Regions from separate parts of the Roseateles sp. DB2 genome, predicted to be linked through region 1. Evidence: riboswitches for the same ligand, from Rfam matches in the RefSeq annotation. Region 1 holds a riboswitch; the other holds the start of a gene.
The links. A riboswitch is a leader RNA that binds a small molecule or an ion and turns the genes downstream of it on or off. The one in region 1 is predicted to bind glycine.

Region 1 (6,955 bases):
CCCTGGTAGCCGCCGCTCTGGCTGTAGATCTGCGAGTTGATGCCCACCACCTCGCCGCGCGCATTGAACAGCGGGCCACCGGAATTGCCGGGGTTGATGGCGACATCGGTCTGCAGGAAGGGCACGAAGCTCTCCTGCGGCAGGGCCCGGCCCTTGGCGCTGACCACGCCGGCCGAGACGCTGTTCTCGAAGCCGAAGGGCGAGCCGATGGCCAGCACCCATTCCCCCACGCGCAGGTCCCGGGTATTGCCCAGGGTGACGGTCGGCAGGCCGCGGGCCTCGATCTTCAGCACGGCCACGTCGGTCTTGGGGTCGGAGCCCAGCACCTTGGCCTTGAATTCGCGACGGTCGGTCAGCTTGACGGTCACCTCGGAGGCGTCGCGCACCACGTGGGCATTGGTCAGGATGGTGCCGTCTTCCGAGACGATGAAGCCCGAGCCCTGGCCGCGGGTGGGCATCTCGCCCCCGCGCGGGAGCTGGGGCTGGAAGCGGCGGAAGAATTCGTAGAAGGGATCGTCCGGATCCAGATCGGGCATCTGGCCGCGGCGCTGTGCCTGGGTCTTCACCGTGCCGGTGACGCTGATGTTGACCACGGCCGGCCCCTGGCGGGCGGCGATGGCGGCGAAGTCGGGCAGCGTGGCGGGGCTGGCGACTGCCGCCGCGGCCGAGCCCGTCGCAGGGACGGCGCTGGCCAGCACCGGGCTGGTGGTGGCGGCTTCGGCAGGCGCGGTGGACGCCACTGCGGTGCTGCTGGTCTTGAGGGTGTTGCTGGCGTGCATGGCGCCGGCACCTCCGGCGGCACCGAGCACGCCGGCGGCGACGAGGGCCCAGACCAGGCGGCGGGCCGGGATCATGCGAGTGGGGCTGTGGTCATTCATGGCGTTCTCCTTGGCTGCTGCAACCTGAACGGTCGCGATGGCAGTCACTTTCGAACGCCACGCTTAGAGGCCGCTTAATGAAGCTGAGCCTGGTCTGAGGCCAGCGCCCCCGGCTCACAGGCCGGCAGGCGCAGCTCCACCTGCAGGCCGCCCAGACGACCGGACTGGCTCAGCCGCAGCTGGGCGCCGTGCCGATCGGCAATGGCCTTGACGATGGCCAGGCCCAGGCCGCTGCCCGGGGCCTGCGAGGCCGAGGCGCTGCTGCGGTAGAAGCGGTCAAACACGCGCTGGCGTTCACCGGCGGGGATGCCAGGCCCACTGTCTTCCACCAGCAGCAAGACCTGACCCTCCCCCGGCGTGGCATGCAGGCTCAGGTCGACCTGGCCACCCGCGGGGCTGTACTTGATGGCGTTGTCCAGCAGATTGCGCAGCAGCACGCGCAGGCCCTCGGGCTGGCCCATGACCCAGGCTGGATCGCAGTCCTGCAGGCCGACGTCAACGCCGCGCAGGCTGCCCAGCTCGCTGGCATCGGCCACAGCCTGGCGGCACAGCGCGTCCAGGGCCAGGGGCTCCAGCGCCCGCTGTGCGGCCGCCCCCTCCTGGCGGGCCAGGGACAGCAGCTGCTCGATCAGGTGGGAGGCACGCTCGATGCCCTGCTCCAGCCGCTTCAGGCCCGGCTCGCCTGCAGCCCCCCCCTGCTGCAGGGCCTGCAGCTGCAGCTTGAGCGCGGCCAGCGGCGTGCGCAGCTCGTGGGCGGCGTCGGCCACGAAATGCTGCTGGTCCTCGAAAGCGCTGCGCACCCGGCCCAGCAGGGCGTTGAACTCCTGCACCATGGGGCGCAGCTCGCTGGGCAGGTCGCCCGCCGGTACCGGGGCCAGGTCACCCGGCGAGCGGTCCGCCAACTGGGCGCGCACACGCTCCACCGGGTCCAGGGAGCGGCTGATCACCAGCCACACCACCAGGCCCAGCAGCGGCAGCATCAGCAAGGTGGGCATGGCCGTGCGCCAGGCCAGCTGCGAGGCCATGCGCTGGCGCACGGAGAGGTCCTGCGCCACCTGGATCACCTGCAGCGGCGTCTGCACCGAGAACACGCGGAAGGTGCGCCCGCGGTCCGTGACGTCGGAAAAGCCCAGCACCGCGCGCTGCGGCAGCAGCCAGGGGCCGGGGGAGCGAAACATGGAAGCGCCGTCCAGGCTCCAGACCTGCACATGGAAGTCGAAGCTCTGCTGCTCGCCCAGCGGCAGGGAGATGGTGCCGCTACCCGGCCCGGCCACGCTGCCGCGCAGGGAGAAGGCCATCTGCTGCATCTGGTAGTCGAAGAGCTGGTCGGCCTCAGCCAGGGCCGTGCGGTAGGCGCTATAGGCTTGCAGGAAGGCGGCCAGCGAGACGGCGGCCAGCAGAAACATCAGGAGGCGCTGGCGCAGCGAGCGCGGCATCAGCCAGCGCCGCAGGCCCGTCAGCAGCGCGGCGCCCTTCATTCCTTGGGCACGCGGTAACCCACGCCGCGCACGTTCTGGATCAGCTCGGCGCCCAGCTTCTTGCGCAGGCCGTGGATGTAGACCTCGACGGCGTTGCTGGAGATCTCGTCCTTCCAGCCATAGAGCTTCTCCTCCAGCTGCTGGCGCGACAGCACGATGCCCGGCCGCGCCAGCAGGGGCTCCAGCACCGCCCATTCGCGGGCTGAGAGCACCACCTCGCGGCCGTCCTTGCTCACCTCGCGGGTGGCGGGATTGATGGCCACGCCCTTGTGCTCGTAGACCGGCTCGGCCCGGCCTTGCGCGCGGCGCAGCAAGGCGCGGATGCGGGCCAGCAGCTCGTGGAACTCGTAGGGCTTGAGCACGTAGTCGTCCGCCCCGGCGTCCAGGCCGGCGATGCGCTGCTCCAGGGCGTCCCGCGCGGTGGCGATCAGCACCGGCAGGCTCTGCTTACGGCCGCGCAGCTGCTTGAGCACCGTCATGCCGTCGGCCTTGGGCAGGCCCAGGTCCAGGATGAGGAGGTCGTAGTTCTGGCTCAGCAGGGCGGTGTCCGCCATCTCGCCGTCCCGGACCCAGTCCACGGCATAGCCCTCGGCCCGCAGCAGGTCCAGCAGGGGCTCACCGATCATCAGGTCGTCTTCGACCAGCAGCAGTCTCATGGGGGCTCGGGGCACGTCGGGGTGGAAAAGCAGAATTCTCCACGGAAGAAAGCCCCTGGCCTTAGCAGCCCCTTAATCTCTTGCCGGGCGGGCTGATTCCGTGGCTACAATGCGCCCGGTCAGGAGAGAGCTCCCTAGCGGGGGCCGCCGAAGGCGCAGAGGCACTGGTGATCCCACGCTTCGAACGCTCAGGCAAAAGGACTGACAAAACGTTCCGATCGGAACGTTCCTCACTGGAGAGAGACGGGTCTCGAGCCCGTCCACCGAAGGGGCAAGCTGCGGGCGATACGCCGGTGGCCAATCTCTCAGGTAAAGCGGACAGCGAGGGCAGCTCCCCAGACCTGGGTTCATCCCAGGCGGGGTCCAAGAATGCCCTCGTAGGAATGCACCATGTCCGCCGCCCCTTCCGCCGATCTCAAGAAGACCCCCCTGCACGCCCTGCACATCGAACTCGGTGCCAAGATGGTGCCCTTCGGCGGCTATGACATGCCCGTGCAGTACAAGGCTGGCATCCTGGCCGAGCACAAGCACACCCGCACGGCCGCCGGCCTCTTCGACGTCTCCCACATGGGCCAGCTGCGCCTCGTGGGTGCCGATGCCGGCGCCGCGCTGGAATCCATCGTGCCGGTGGACATCATCGACCTGCCCGTCTACAAGCAGCGCTACGCCCTCTTCACGAATGAGCAGGGCGGCATCCTGGACGACCTGATGGTCTGCCGCCGCCCCGACGACATCTTCGTGGTGGTGAACGCCGCCTGCAAGGAGCAGGACACGGCCCATCTGCAGGCCAAGATCGGCAGCCGCTGCGAAGTCATCCCCACGCCCGAGCGCGCCCTGCTGGCGCTGCAAGGCCCGCAGGCCGTGACCGCCCTGGCCCGTCTGAACCCTGAAGTCGCCAAGCTGACCTTCATGACCGGCGGCTTCTTCAATCTGGACGGCATCGAGACCTTCCTGACCCGCTCGGGCTACACCGGCGAGGACGGCTTCGAGATCTCGGTGCACAACGACCAGGCCGTCGAGCTGGCCCGCAAGCTGCTGGCCCAGCCGGAAGTGCAACCCATCGGCCTCGGTGCCCGCGACACCCTGCGCCTGGAAGCCGGCCTGTGCCTCTACGGTCATGACATCGACACCACCACCACCCCCGTGGAAGGTGCCCTGACCTGGGCCATCCAGAAGGTGCGTCGCGCCGGTGGCGCCCGTGCCGGCGGCTATCCCGGTGCCGACATCATCAACGAACAGCTCGCCAACGGCGTGCAGCGCAAGCGCGTGGGCCTCATCTCCACCGAGCGCATGCCCGTGCGTGAAGGCGCCAAGCTGGTGAACGCCGACGGCGCCGAGATCGGCGTCGTGACCAGCGGCTCCCTGGGCCCCACGGTCAACCAGCCGGTAGCCCTGGCCTATGTGCAGACGGCCCATGCCGCGCAGGGCACCGAGGTCTTCGCTCTGGTCCGCGACAAGCGCGTGGCCATGACCGTGGCCGCCACCCCCTTCGCGCCGCACCGCTACTTCCGCGGCTGATGTCCGGGCATGGGGGCCGATACTGGCCCCTCGCCTTCCCTTTCGATTCCAGTTCTTTCCCTGGTCTTTTCTCCCGACATTCGGAGCACACCATGAGCATCAAGTACACCGCCGACCACGAGTGGATCCAGATCAACGCTGACGGTACCGCCACCGTGGGCATCACCGTCCATGCGCAAGACGCGCTGGGCGACGTGGTGTTCGTGGACCTGCCGGACGTCGGCAAGAGCTTCGCCGAGAAGGAAGTCGCTGGCGTGGTCGAGTCGGTCAAGGCTGCTGCCGACGTCTACATGCCCGTCAGCGGCGAGATCACCGAGGTGAACGAGGCCCTGCGCGCCGATCCCTCCCTGGCCAATAGCGACCCGCTGGCCTCGGGCTGGTTCTTCAAGGTCAAGCTGTCCAAGCCGGCCGAGCTGGACGCCCTGCTGGACGCCACCGCCTACGACGAGCTGGTCAAGAACAGCTGATCGCCGTGAGGTGAACAACGGGCACCGACAGTCCTGTCCGTGCCCGTTTCTGTATCTGCCGGGGGGTGTGCCGCGCGGGTCCGTCGTGCCCCGCATCCTGCCACCGCCCGGCCCGGACTGCCCCGCATGGCCATGAGCCTGCGCCGGCCCCCGATGAAGGAATTGCCATGTTGATGTCTGCTCTGAAGCCCCTGGGCGAACTCGAGAACGCCGCCGAATTCCACGCCCGCCACATCGGCCCCGATGCCGCCGATGAAGCCGCGATGCTGTCCGTGATCGGCCAGGCCTCGCGCCGTGCCCTGATCGAAGCCATCGTGCCCGCCAGCATCAAGCGCTCGGCCGGCATGCAGCTGCCGCCCGCCGCCACCGAGGCCGCCGCGCTGGCCGAGCTGAAGGCCGTCGCCAGCAAGAACCAGGTGCTCAAGAGCTACATCGGCCAGGGCTACTACGGCACCCTGACCCCCGGCGTCATCCTGCGCAACATCCTCGAGAACCCCGCCTGGTACACCGCCTACACGCCCTACCAGGCCGAGATTTCGCAAGGCCGCATGGAAGCCCTGGTCAACTTCCAGACCATGGTGACCGACCTCACCGGCATGGCCATTGCCAATGCCTCCATGCTGGACGAGGCCACCGCCGCCGCCGAGGCCATGACCCTGGCCGCCCGCGTGGGCAAGAGCAAGAGCCAGACCTTCTTCGTGGCGGACGACGTGCTGCCCCAGACCCTGGAAGTGGTCCGCACCCGCGCCGAGCCCCTGGGCATCACCGTGGTCGTTGGCCCTGCCGCCGAGGCCGGCAAGAGCGAGTGCTTCGCCGCGCTGGTGCAGTACCCCGGCGTCAATGGTGATGTGCGCGGCCTGCAGGCCATCGCCGACACCGTGCACGCCCAGAACGGCCTGCTGATCGCCGCCGCCGACCTGCTGGCCCTGACCCTGCTGAAGGCACCGGGCGAGCAAGGCGCCGACATCGCCGTGGGCACCACCCAGCGATTCGGCATGCCCATGGGCAATGGCGGCCCGCACGCCGCCTACATGGCCTGCAAGGACGAGTTCAAGCGCAACCTGCCGGGCCGCCTGGTCGGTGTCTCGGTGGACGCGCACGGCAACAAGGCCTATCGCCTGGCCCTGCAGACCCGCGAGCAGCACATCCGCCGCGAGAAGGCCACGTCCAACATCTGTACCGCCCAGGTGCTGCCGGCCGTCGTGGCCAGCATGTACGCCGTCTACCACGGTCCCAAGGGCCTGAAGCGCATCGCCCAGCGCGTGGCGGCCTACACCGCCATCCTGGCTGAAGGCCTGAAGGGCCTGGGCTTCGGCATCAGCAATGCCGCCGCCTTCGACACCCTGCACGTGCAGACCGGCGCCAAGACCGAGGCCCTGCTGGCCGCTGGCGTCAAGGCCGGCATGAATTTCCGCCGCGCCTCGGCCCAGTCGCTGAGCCTCTCGCTGGACGAGACCACCACGCGTGAAGACCTGAGCGCCGTGCTGGCCGTCTTCGCCGAAGGCAAGGCCCTGCCCGGTTTCGCCGCCTTCGAGAAGGGCATCGCCGCCATGATCCCGGCGGAGCTGGTGCGCACCAGCAGCTACCTGACGCACCCGGTGTTCAACACCCACCACAGCGAAACCGAGATGCTGCGCTACCTGCGCGCCCTGTCCGACAAGGACCTGGCCCTGGACCGCAGCATGATCCCGCTGGGCTCCTGCACCATGAAGCTGAACGCGACCAGCGAGATGATCCCCATCACCTGGCCCGAGTTCGCCCATGTGCACCCCTTCGCCCCGCGCGATCAGCTGGCCGGCTACGAGCTGCTGAACGAGCAGCTGACCGCCTGGCTGTGCCAGGCCACGGGCTATGCCGGCATCAGCCTGCAGCCCAATGCCGGCTCGCAGGGCGAGTACGCCGGCCTGCTGGCCATCAAGGCCTGGCATGAGTCGCGCGGCGAAGGCCATCGCAAGATC
Region 2 (6,955 bases), on a different contig from region 1:
CGATGCTGTTGGCATCGACAGCATCTTCGTTAGCACGCCAGAGCTCGAGCTGTTCGGCTGTCGATGCCAAGACAGGGATCTCCGCCTCCCGGAAGTACGCAGTCCAGCGGTTCAAGTCCAGAAAGGGCTTGGTCAGCGGAGTGAACGGCAGGGCGGGCGGGGTGCTCATCGCAGGCGATAGCGTAGGCGCTTTCGTCAAGTATCGGCAATGCCGAGCCCAACTTGAACGCCATGCCCCCGATGGCCAGCAACAAAGTGAGGAAAAATCGTCTCATCGGATCCTCCCTTCGCCTGGCCAGCCGCCCAGGCGCTCGCCGTCGAAACGGACGCTGCCGATGGGGTCTCCGGCGCGGCGGCGCGGGAGGGCCTCGGTGGTGGATGCCGTGGCCGCTTCGTCGCGGCTGAGCTCTGTGGGCGGTGCGCTGAGCCAGCGCGCCAGGCGCCGGGCTCCTGCAGTCAGCGAGTCGCTGACGCGGCTAACGAGGCCGTAGCCTGTCGTCTTGATGATCTTTTGCATGGTGATGCTCCCTCGGGCCTCGCGCCGGAAGGCGGCGAGGCTTGCGATTCACGGACTGCGCTCGTCTGGGCGCAGGCGGCGGATTTCCAGGGCCAGGTCTTGCTTGGCACGCTGGCGTTCGGCGGCGCGTTGGGCCTGATGACGGCCGGCCTGCCGAAGCAGGGCCGGCGCCACCATGGGATTGCGCGGTTTTCGGCCCTGCAGCGACAGCTGCGGGCGAGGGGCGGTGAACTGAGACATGGCACTCTCCTTGACGCCGCTCGGGTTCATCGAGCAGGCGCAGGCTATGGAAGGTTGAACGGACGCTTGCCAGGCAGGGCTGCGCCGATGGACGAGTCCACCAACGGGCCGCCTCGGCACGAGGCCGGGATCAAGTCAGGGCACGGCGGCGAGGACGCTTGCGCAGACAGTGGTTCGAAGCCACGCAGGACGGCAGGCCGCAGGACGCGAGCAGGCGCTGGCACATCAGGACGCAGAGGGCGTCCCTGGGCCTTGTCTGAGCTGGCGCCGGCCCGGGTTCGGCGGTGGCGCACGGCTCGCAAGACCCTGATGACCAGGGGCTAAGGGGTGGCAGGTGCTCACCGGGAGGCGTCATCCAGTCACTGCAGGGGCGGGGTGGCGCGCGAGATGGTGAGGAGTTCATCGCGGTGAACCCGGCCGCGACTTGCGCAAATGATAAACGATTGATTATCTTGCGCAAGTGCTTTTTATCTCTGATGCAAAGCAATCCAGGATGACGTGCGAAACACGGATTGCAGGTGCGCTTCGCGCGCGGCGCGCCAGATGTGCCTGGGCATGGGGCTTGTGAGGCGGCGAGCCCAGCACGGCAGGGCGCGGCTGGGCAGAGGTTGGCGTACGCCGGGCGCCCTTGTGGCGCTGTCCCTGATTAACGCTTCTTGGGCTTGAGGGGGGCAATGCCCTGCTGCAGCCGGCGCCATTCGTCCAGATCGCTGGCGTGAGAAGGCGATGCGGAGGATGCGGCAGGCGGCCTGCCTACGCTGCCGCGCTGCGCCTGCGAGGCAGCCTGCTGCGCCGCGGGCGCAGGACTCTCCGGCGTCAGCACTTCACCCAGCAGGTCCAGCAGGCGCGTGCGTGCGCGCTGCGGATGTCGGCGGTAGTAAGTCAGGACCAGGCCGATGATGAAGCGCTCGTCGTCATCTCTGGGCAGCGCAGGCTCGGTGTCTCCTGCAGGAGCCGGTGTCTGGCCATGTTCCAGGTCCATCCAGCCCGTCGGCTTGTGGCACAGCTGTTCGAACTGCCGCGCCAGGCGTTCGCCAATCTGGCGGGAGCGGCTCTTGATCTGGCTCCAATAGCTGGGCTGGATCTGCAAGCGCTCCGCGAAACGCCGCTCCAGGCCGCGCAAGGCGGCGGCATCGGGGTGCTTGATGGTGGAAGCGACGAATTCTTCAAACAGGAGCATCGCGTTGTCCAGTCGGACCTGAGCGACGTCCCGGGCAGCGGAACACATGCCGCAATGATAAAGCCTTGTTCACTCGCGTCCTGACTCATCCGCTTCAGTCGTCCTCGTCGCGGGGCTTGTGGGCGGCCATGAGCTGCGACTGGGTGCTGGGTGGCACGAGCTCGTAGTGGGACAGACTGAGCGTGTAGCGGCCCTGGCCGCTGGTCAGGGCATTGAGCCGTGTCTGGTAGCTGCTGAGCTCGGCCAGCGGGGCCAGGCCCTGGATGCTGATGCTGCCCGGCACCGGGTTGTCCGTGCCCAGCACCTGTCCACGCCGCGAGGCCAGATCGCCGGTGATGTCGCCCATGGCGGCCGCGGGGGCCAGAATCTCCACTTGCACGATGGGCTCCAGCACCTGGGGGCGGGCCTCCTTCACTGCGGCCATCAGGGCCTTGCGCCCTGCTGTCACGAAGGCGATTTCCTTGGAGTCCACCGAGTGGTGCTTGCCGTCGAACACCACGACCCGCAGGTCCACCAGCGGGAAGCCGGCGATCACGCCTTGGGCCAGGGCCTGGCGCACGCCCTTCTCGACGGCGGGCATGAAGACGCCAGGAATGGTGCCGCCCTTGACCTCGTCGCGGAACTCGAAGCCGGCGCCGCGCTCCAGGGGCTCGATGCGCAGCCAGACCTCGCCGAACTGGCCGGCGCCGCCGCTCTGCTTCTTGTGTCTATGGTGGCCTTCAGAAGGCGCGGAGATGGTCTCGCGGTAGGCCACCCGAGGCGGCTGCGTCAGCACCTCGCCCTTGTAGGTCTCGCGCAGGCGCTCCAGCAGCACACGCAGGTGCAGCTCGCCGAGGCCGTAGACCAGGGTCTCGTTGGTCTGGGCCGCGTGCTCGAGGCGCAGGCAGGGGTCCTCGTCGACCAGGCGCCGCAGCTGATCCCACAGGCGCTGCTCGTCCCCGTGGCGGGCCGGGCTGATGGCCAGACCATGCACGGGTTCCGGGAACTGCAGCGGGGCCAGGTGCAGGTGCTCGTCTTCCGGCGCGTCATGCAGGACGGCGTCATAGTGCAGGTCCTCGAGCTTGGCCAGGGCGCAGATGTCGCCCGGCAGCGCCTGCTCGACTTCCACATGCTCCTTGCCTCTCAGCATGAAGAGATGGCTGACCCTCACCGGCTTGCGCGCATGGCCCACATAGAGCTGAGCATTGCGCTTGAGTGTGCCCTGATGGACGCGCAGCAGGGCCAGCTTGCCGAGGTAGGGGTCGGCCTGAATCTTGAAGACATGGGCCAGCACGTGGCGGTCCGCATCGGGCAGGGGCTTCAGCGGTCTGGCCTCGGCGCCTTCGCCTTCCAGGAACTGCGGCGGATTGGCCTCGCCCGGATGCGGCAGCAGGCGGACGATGGCATCCAGCAGCTCGGGTACGCCTACGCCGGACTTCGCGGCGGTGAAGCACACGGGGACGAGATGCCCCTCTCGAAGGGCCTGCTCGAGCGGCGCATGCAGCTCGCTGGCCGGTACGTCGCCCTCGTTGAGGTAGCGTTCGACGAAGTCGCTGTCGACCTCCACCACCTGCTCCACCAGGGCGCGGTGCGCATCGGCCACGGAGCCGAAGTCGCTGTCGCCCTCGCGCTGGAAAAAACAGTCCGAAACGCGTGTGCCTCCGCCGGCCGGCAGGTTCAGCGGCAGGCATTCCTTGCCCAGTCGCTCCTGCAGCAGGGCCAGCAGACCTGGCAGGTCCACGTCGGGCGTGTCGATCTTGTTGATGACGATGAGCCGCGTGCGCTCGCGCTGGGCCGCGACCTCCATCAGCCGCGTGGCCATCAGCTCCAGGCCAGACTGGGCATTGATCACCAGCACCGCGCTTTCCACCGCCTCCAGGGCTGGCAGGGCCTGGCCGATGAAGTCCGGCGCGCCTGGTGTATCCAGCACGTGCAGGCGCAGGCCCTGCCAGTCCAGGTGCACGGCGCTGGTCTGCAGCGAGTGCTGCATGCGGCGCTCCAGGGCTTCGTGGTCGCTGACGGTGTTGCCCTTCTCGACAGCGCCGGCCAGCTTGATGGCGCCTGCCTGTAGCAGCAGGGCCTCGCACAAGGTGGTCTTGCCGCCGCCTGCGGGGCCGACCAGGGCCAGGGTGCGCAGGCTCTGCAGGCGGGAATCCTGCGCGCTGCCGGACAAGCCGGAGGCAGCGCCTCCGGCAGGAGAAGGGCTGGAGGCCATGGCGTGCTCCTTGAGGTCGGGACCGATGCACAAATGCCGTGGCCCGAGCCTAGGGCAAGGCATGGCCCCGCACAAGAGGCCCAGCGCAAGAGGGGCTGCGCAAGAGGGCCTACGCCAAGGAGCGCTCGCGGGGCAGTCCAGCCTCAGGCGTAGCGCCAGTCGCCGTCTTCCATCCGCTCCTGGGTGGCGGCGGTGAAGGCGTAGTCCAGGGCTGGGCGCCGGCCACTGACGATGTCTGCGATGGCAGCGGCCGAGCCGCAGGCATGCGTCCAGCCCAGGGTGCCGTGCCCGGTGTTCAGGTAGACGTTGGGCACGTGGCTGGCGCCGATGTAGGGCAGGTTGGAGGGCGTTGCCGGGCGCAGGCCGGTCCAGAACTGGGCACCGCGGCCGTCGGTCATCGCGGGAAAGAGTTCGCGCGTGCGGCGCACGATGGCCTCGCAGCGGGTCAGGTTCAGCTCGGTGCTGTAGCCGTTGAGTTCGGCCGTGCCGGCGATGCGCAGGCGGTCGCCCAGGCGCGAGAAAACAAGCTTGTATTCGTCGTCCGTCAGCGAGACCTGGTAGCTGTGCTCGGGCGAGATCACCGGCAGCGTCACCGAATAGCCCTTGGCTGGATAGATGTTCAGATGGATGCCCAGCTCGCGCGCCAGGCCGCGGCTGAAACTGCCCATGCACAGCACGAAGCGGTCGGCGGCGAGGCGCTGCACCACGCCGTTGGCATCGGCACAGATCACGCGGCTGATGCCCGACTCACGGCTGCCCTCCATGCCCAGGATGCGAGTGTCGTAGACAAAGCGCACGCCGGCCTGAGCGCAGCGCGCCGCCAGAGCCTGGGTGAAGCGATGGGCGTCACCGGATTCATCGCTGGGCGTCATCGAACCGCCGACGATCTGTTGGCGGCACTGCGCCAATGCGGGCTCGATGGCCACGCATTCGTCAGGCGTCTTCATGTCCAGTTCGCAGCCCTGCTCCCGCATGATGCGGGCCGGCTCCTGCGCGGCCTCATACTCGGCTTCGCTGGTGTAGAAGTGCAGGATGCCCTGGGTGCGCTGGTCGTACTCGAGGCCCAACTGGGCGCGTAGCTCCTGCAGCTGGTCGCGGCTGTAGAGACCCAGTTTGACGATGTTGCGGATGTTGTGTGCCGTGCGGCCAGGCGTGCATTCACGCAGGAACTGCAGGCCCCATCGCCACTGCGCCCAGTCGGCCCGCAGGCGGAAGAGCAGCGGGGCGTCTTCTTTCATGAGCCACTTGAGCACCTTGAGCGGTGCGCCCGGATTGGCCCAGGGCTCGGCATGGGAGACGGAGATCTGCCCGCCATTGGCGTAGCTGGTTTCCAGGCCCGCGGCGGGCTGGCGGTCGATGACGGTGACTTCGTGGCCGGCCCGGCGGAGGTACCAGGCGGTGCTGATGCCGGTGACGCCGGCGCCCAGGACGATGACATGCATGCGGAACTCTCGATGATCTGAGGGTTGAACGCGCAGGCGTGCGTGACTCGGGCGGGGAGATGCCAAAGAGAGCGTGCGCCTGTGCGCGCCGCTCCCGCTGTCCTCGGTACCTGAGAGATTCAGCCGCATCCGTCTCGGGACACGGCCTTGCTCCTTCGGCGGAGACCAGGCATGGGGCCCGGCCTCACTCTCCAGCATTCGGCTTGATGGCGGATCCAGTACGGGGCCTGAGCGAGTATGGGAGCTTGCGCCTTCGGCGGCAGGCCGGCATGCGCTGGGCATGGGGACTGCACTCTCCTGAATCCGGGGCGGAGTTTACGTGTCCCGGGCCTGGGGCCGCAAGCGGGCCGCGCCTGCTCTCCTCGGGGCATGCCTTTGTGCACGGCGGGCAAGCCCGGTGGCGCGAGCGCCGGGCGGCCCCCAAGATGTAAGCCAAGGAGGCTCTCATGGGACTTGTTGGACGAGGTAAAACCTGGGCCTGCGCGGCCCTGATGCTGGCGCTCGCGGGCCGCGCAGCCGCCGAATGCCCGCCGCGCTGGGACGGCCAGCCCCAGCAAGTGGCGCAGCTGCGTGCCTGGACGCAGGACGCAGCGATCCCCCCGGCTCAATTCCAGCAGGTGGCCGTCGCACTGGCTGACTGCCTGGCCTCGCCCGATCCCGCTCTGCGGGACGAGCTGGGCTTTGAGCTGCTGTCCGCCTGGATGCGCGCCGGCCGCCTGGCCCCGGAGGCCTTGCGCCTGCTGCGCGATCGCTGGCTGGCAGTCCTGCAGGCACCGCCCGACGCGCAAGGCTTCCATGCTCCCTTTGCTGTGCTGGCCTTGTCGGAGGTGGCCCGGGTTGACCGCATCCAGCCCTTCCTGCGGCCGTCCGAGCGTGAGGCGCTGTTGGCCGCGGGGGCAGGTTGGCTGCAGCAATGGCGGGACTACCGCGCGCACGATGATCGCGAAGGGTGGCGCCATGGCGTGGCCCATGGTGCCGACCTGCTGATGCAGATGGCCCTGAACCCAGCCCTGGACCCGGAAGGCGCGGCCCTTGCGCTGGCGTCACTAGGCTCGCAGGTGCTGGCGCATGGGCAGCTTGCCTATCGGCATGGCGAGGGCGAGCGCCTGGCGCGGGCCGCACGCTTTGCCCTGTTGCGAAGTGCCTGGACTGCCGAGCAGGTGCAGGCCTGGCTGCAGACGGTGCTGCAGCCGACACGAGGCACTGTCTGGGATGAGCGCCGCCTGCGGCAGGTGCACAACGCGCGTCAGTTCCTGTGGCCGCTGTACGTGGCCCTGCAGGAGCAGGGCGATGCGGGCCTGAGAGAGCGCGTCCTGCCTGCGGTGCGTCAGGCCTTGGCGGGGCTGGACTGATCGTCGGTGCGGGCATCGGCCTCCCGCCAC

Region 2: it holds a riboswitch for glycine, as region 1 does, so the genes downstream of both, ACS5PK_RS11455 (D-amino acid dehydrogenase) here and gcvT (glycine cleavage system aminomethyltransferase GcvT) in region 1, are expected to answer to the same signal.

What each region holds. Positions count from the first base shown of each region.
Region 1 covers NZ_JBPZGY010000007.1:83,769-90,723, forward strand. Annotated here, with positions in the region: gene ACS5PK_RS12800 (DegQ family serine endoprotease) at 1-878, opposite strand, end outside; gene ACS5PK_RS12805 (ATP-binding protein) at 953-2,356, opposite strand; gene ACS5PK_RS12810 (response regulator) at 2,353-3,012, opposite strand; glycine riboswitch at 3,123-3,226, shown strand; glycine riboswitch at 3,236-3,344, shown strand; gene gcvT (glycine cleavage system aminomethyltransferase GcvT) at 3,403-4,530, shown strand; gene gcvH (glycine cleavage system protein GcvH) at 4,623-4,997, shown strand; gene gcvP (aminomethyl-transferring glycine dehydrogenase) at 5,165-6,955, shown strand, end outside.
Region 2 covers NZ_JBPZGY010000006.1:7,949-14,903, forward strand. Annotated here, with positions in the region: gene ACS5PK_RS11430 (HDOD domain-containing protein) at 1-169, opposite strand, end outside; gene ACS5PK_RS11435 (hypothetical protein) at 272-517, opposite strand; gene ACS5PK_RS11440 (hypothetical protein) at 566-757, opposite strand; gene ACS5PK_RS11445 (hypothetical protein) at 1,404-1,937, opposite strand; gene fusA (elongation factor G) at 2,032-4,131, opposite strand; gene ACS5PK_RS11455 (D-amino acid dehydrogenase) at 4,275-5,573, opposite strand; glycine riboswitch at 5,661-5,778, opposite strand; glycine riboswitch at 5,780-5,883, opposite strand; gene ACS5PK_RS11460 (DUF2785 domain-containing protein) at 6,020-6,925, shown strand.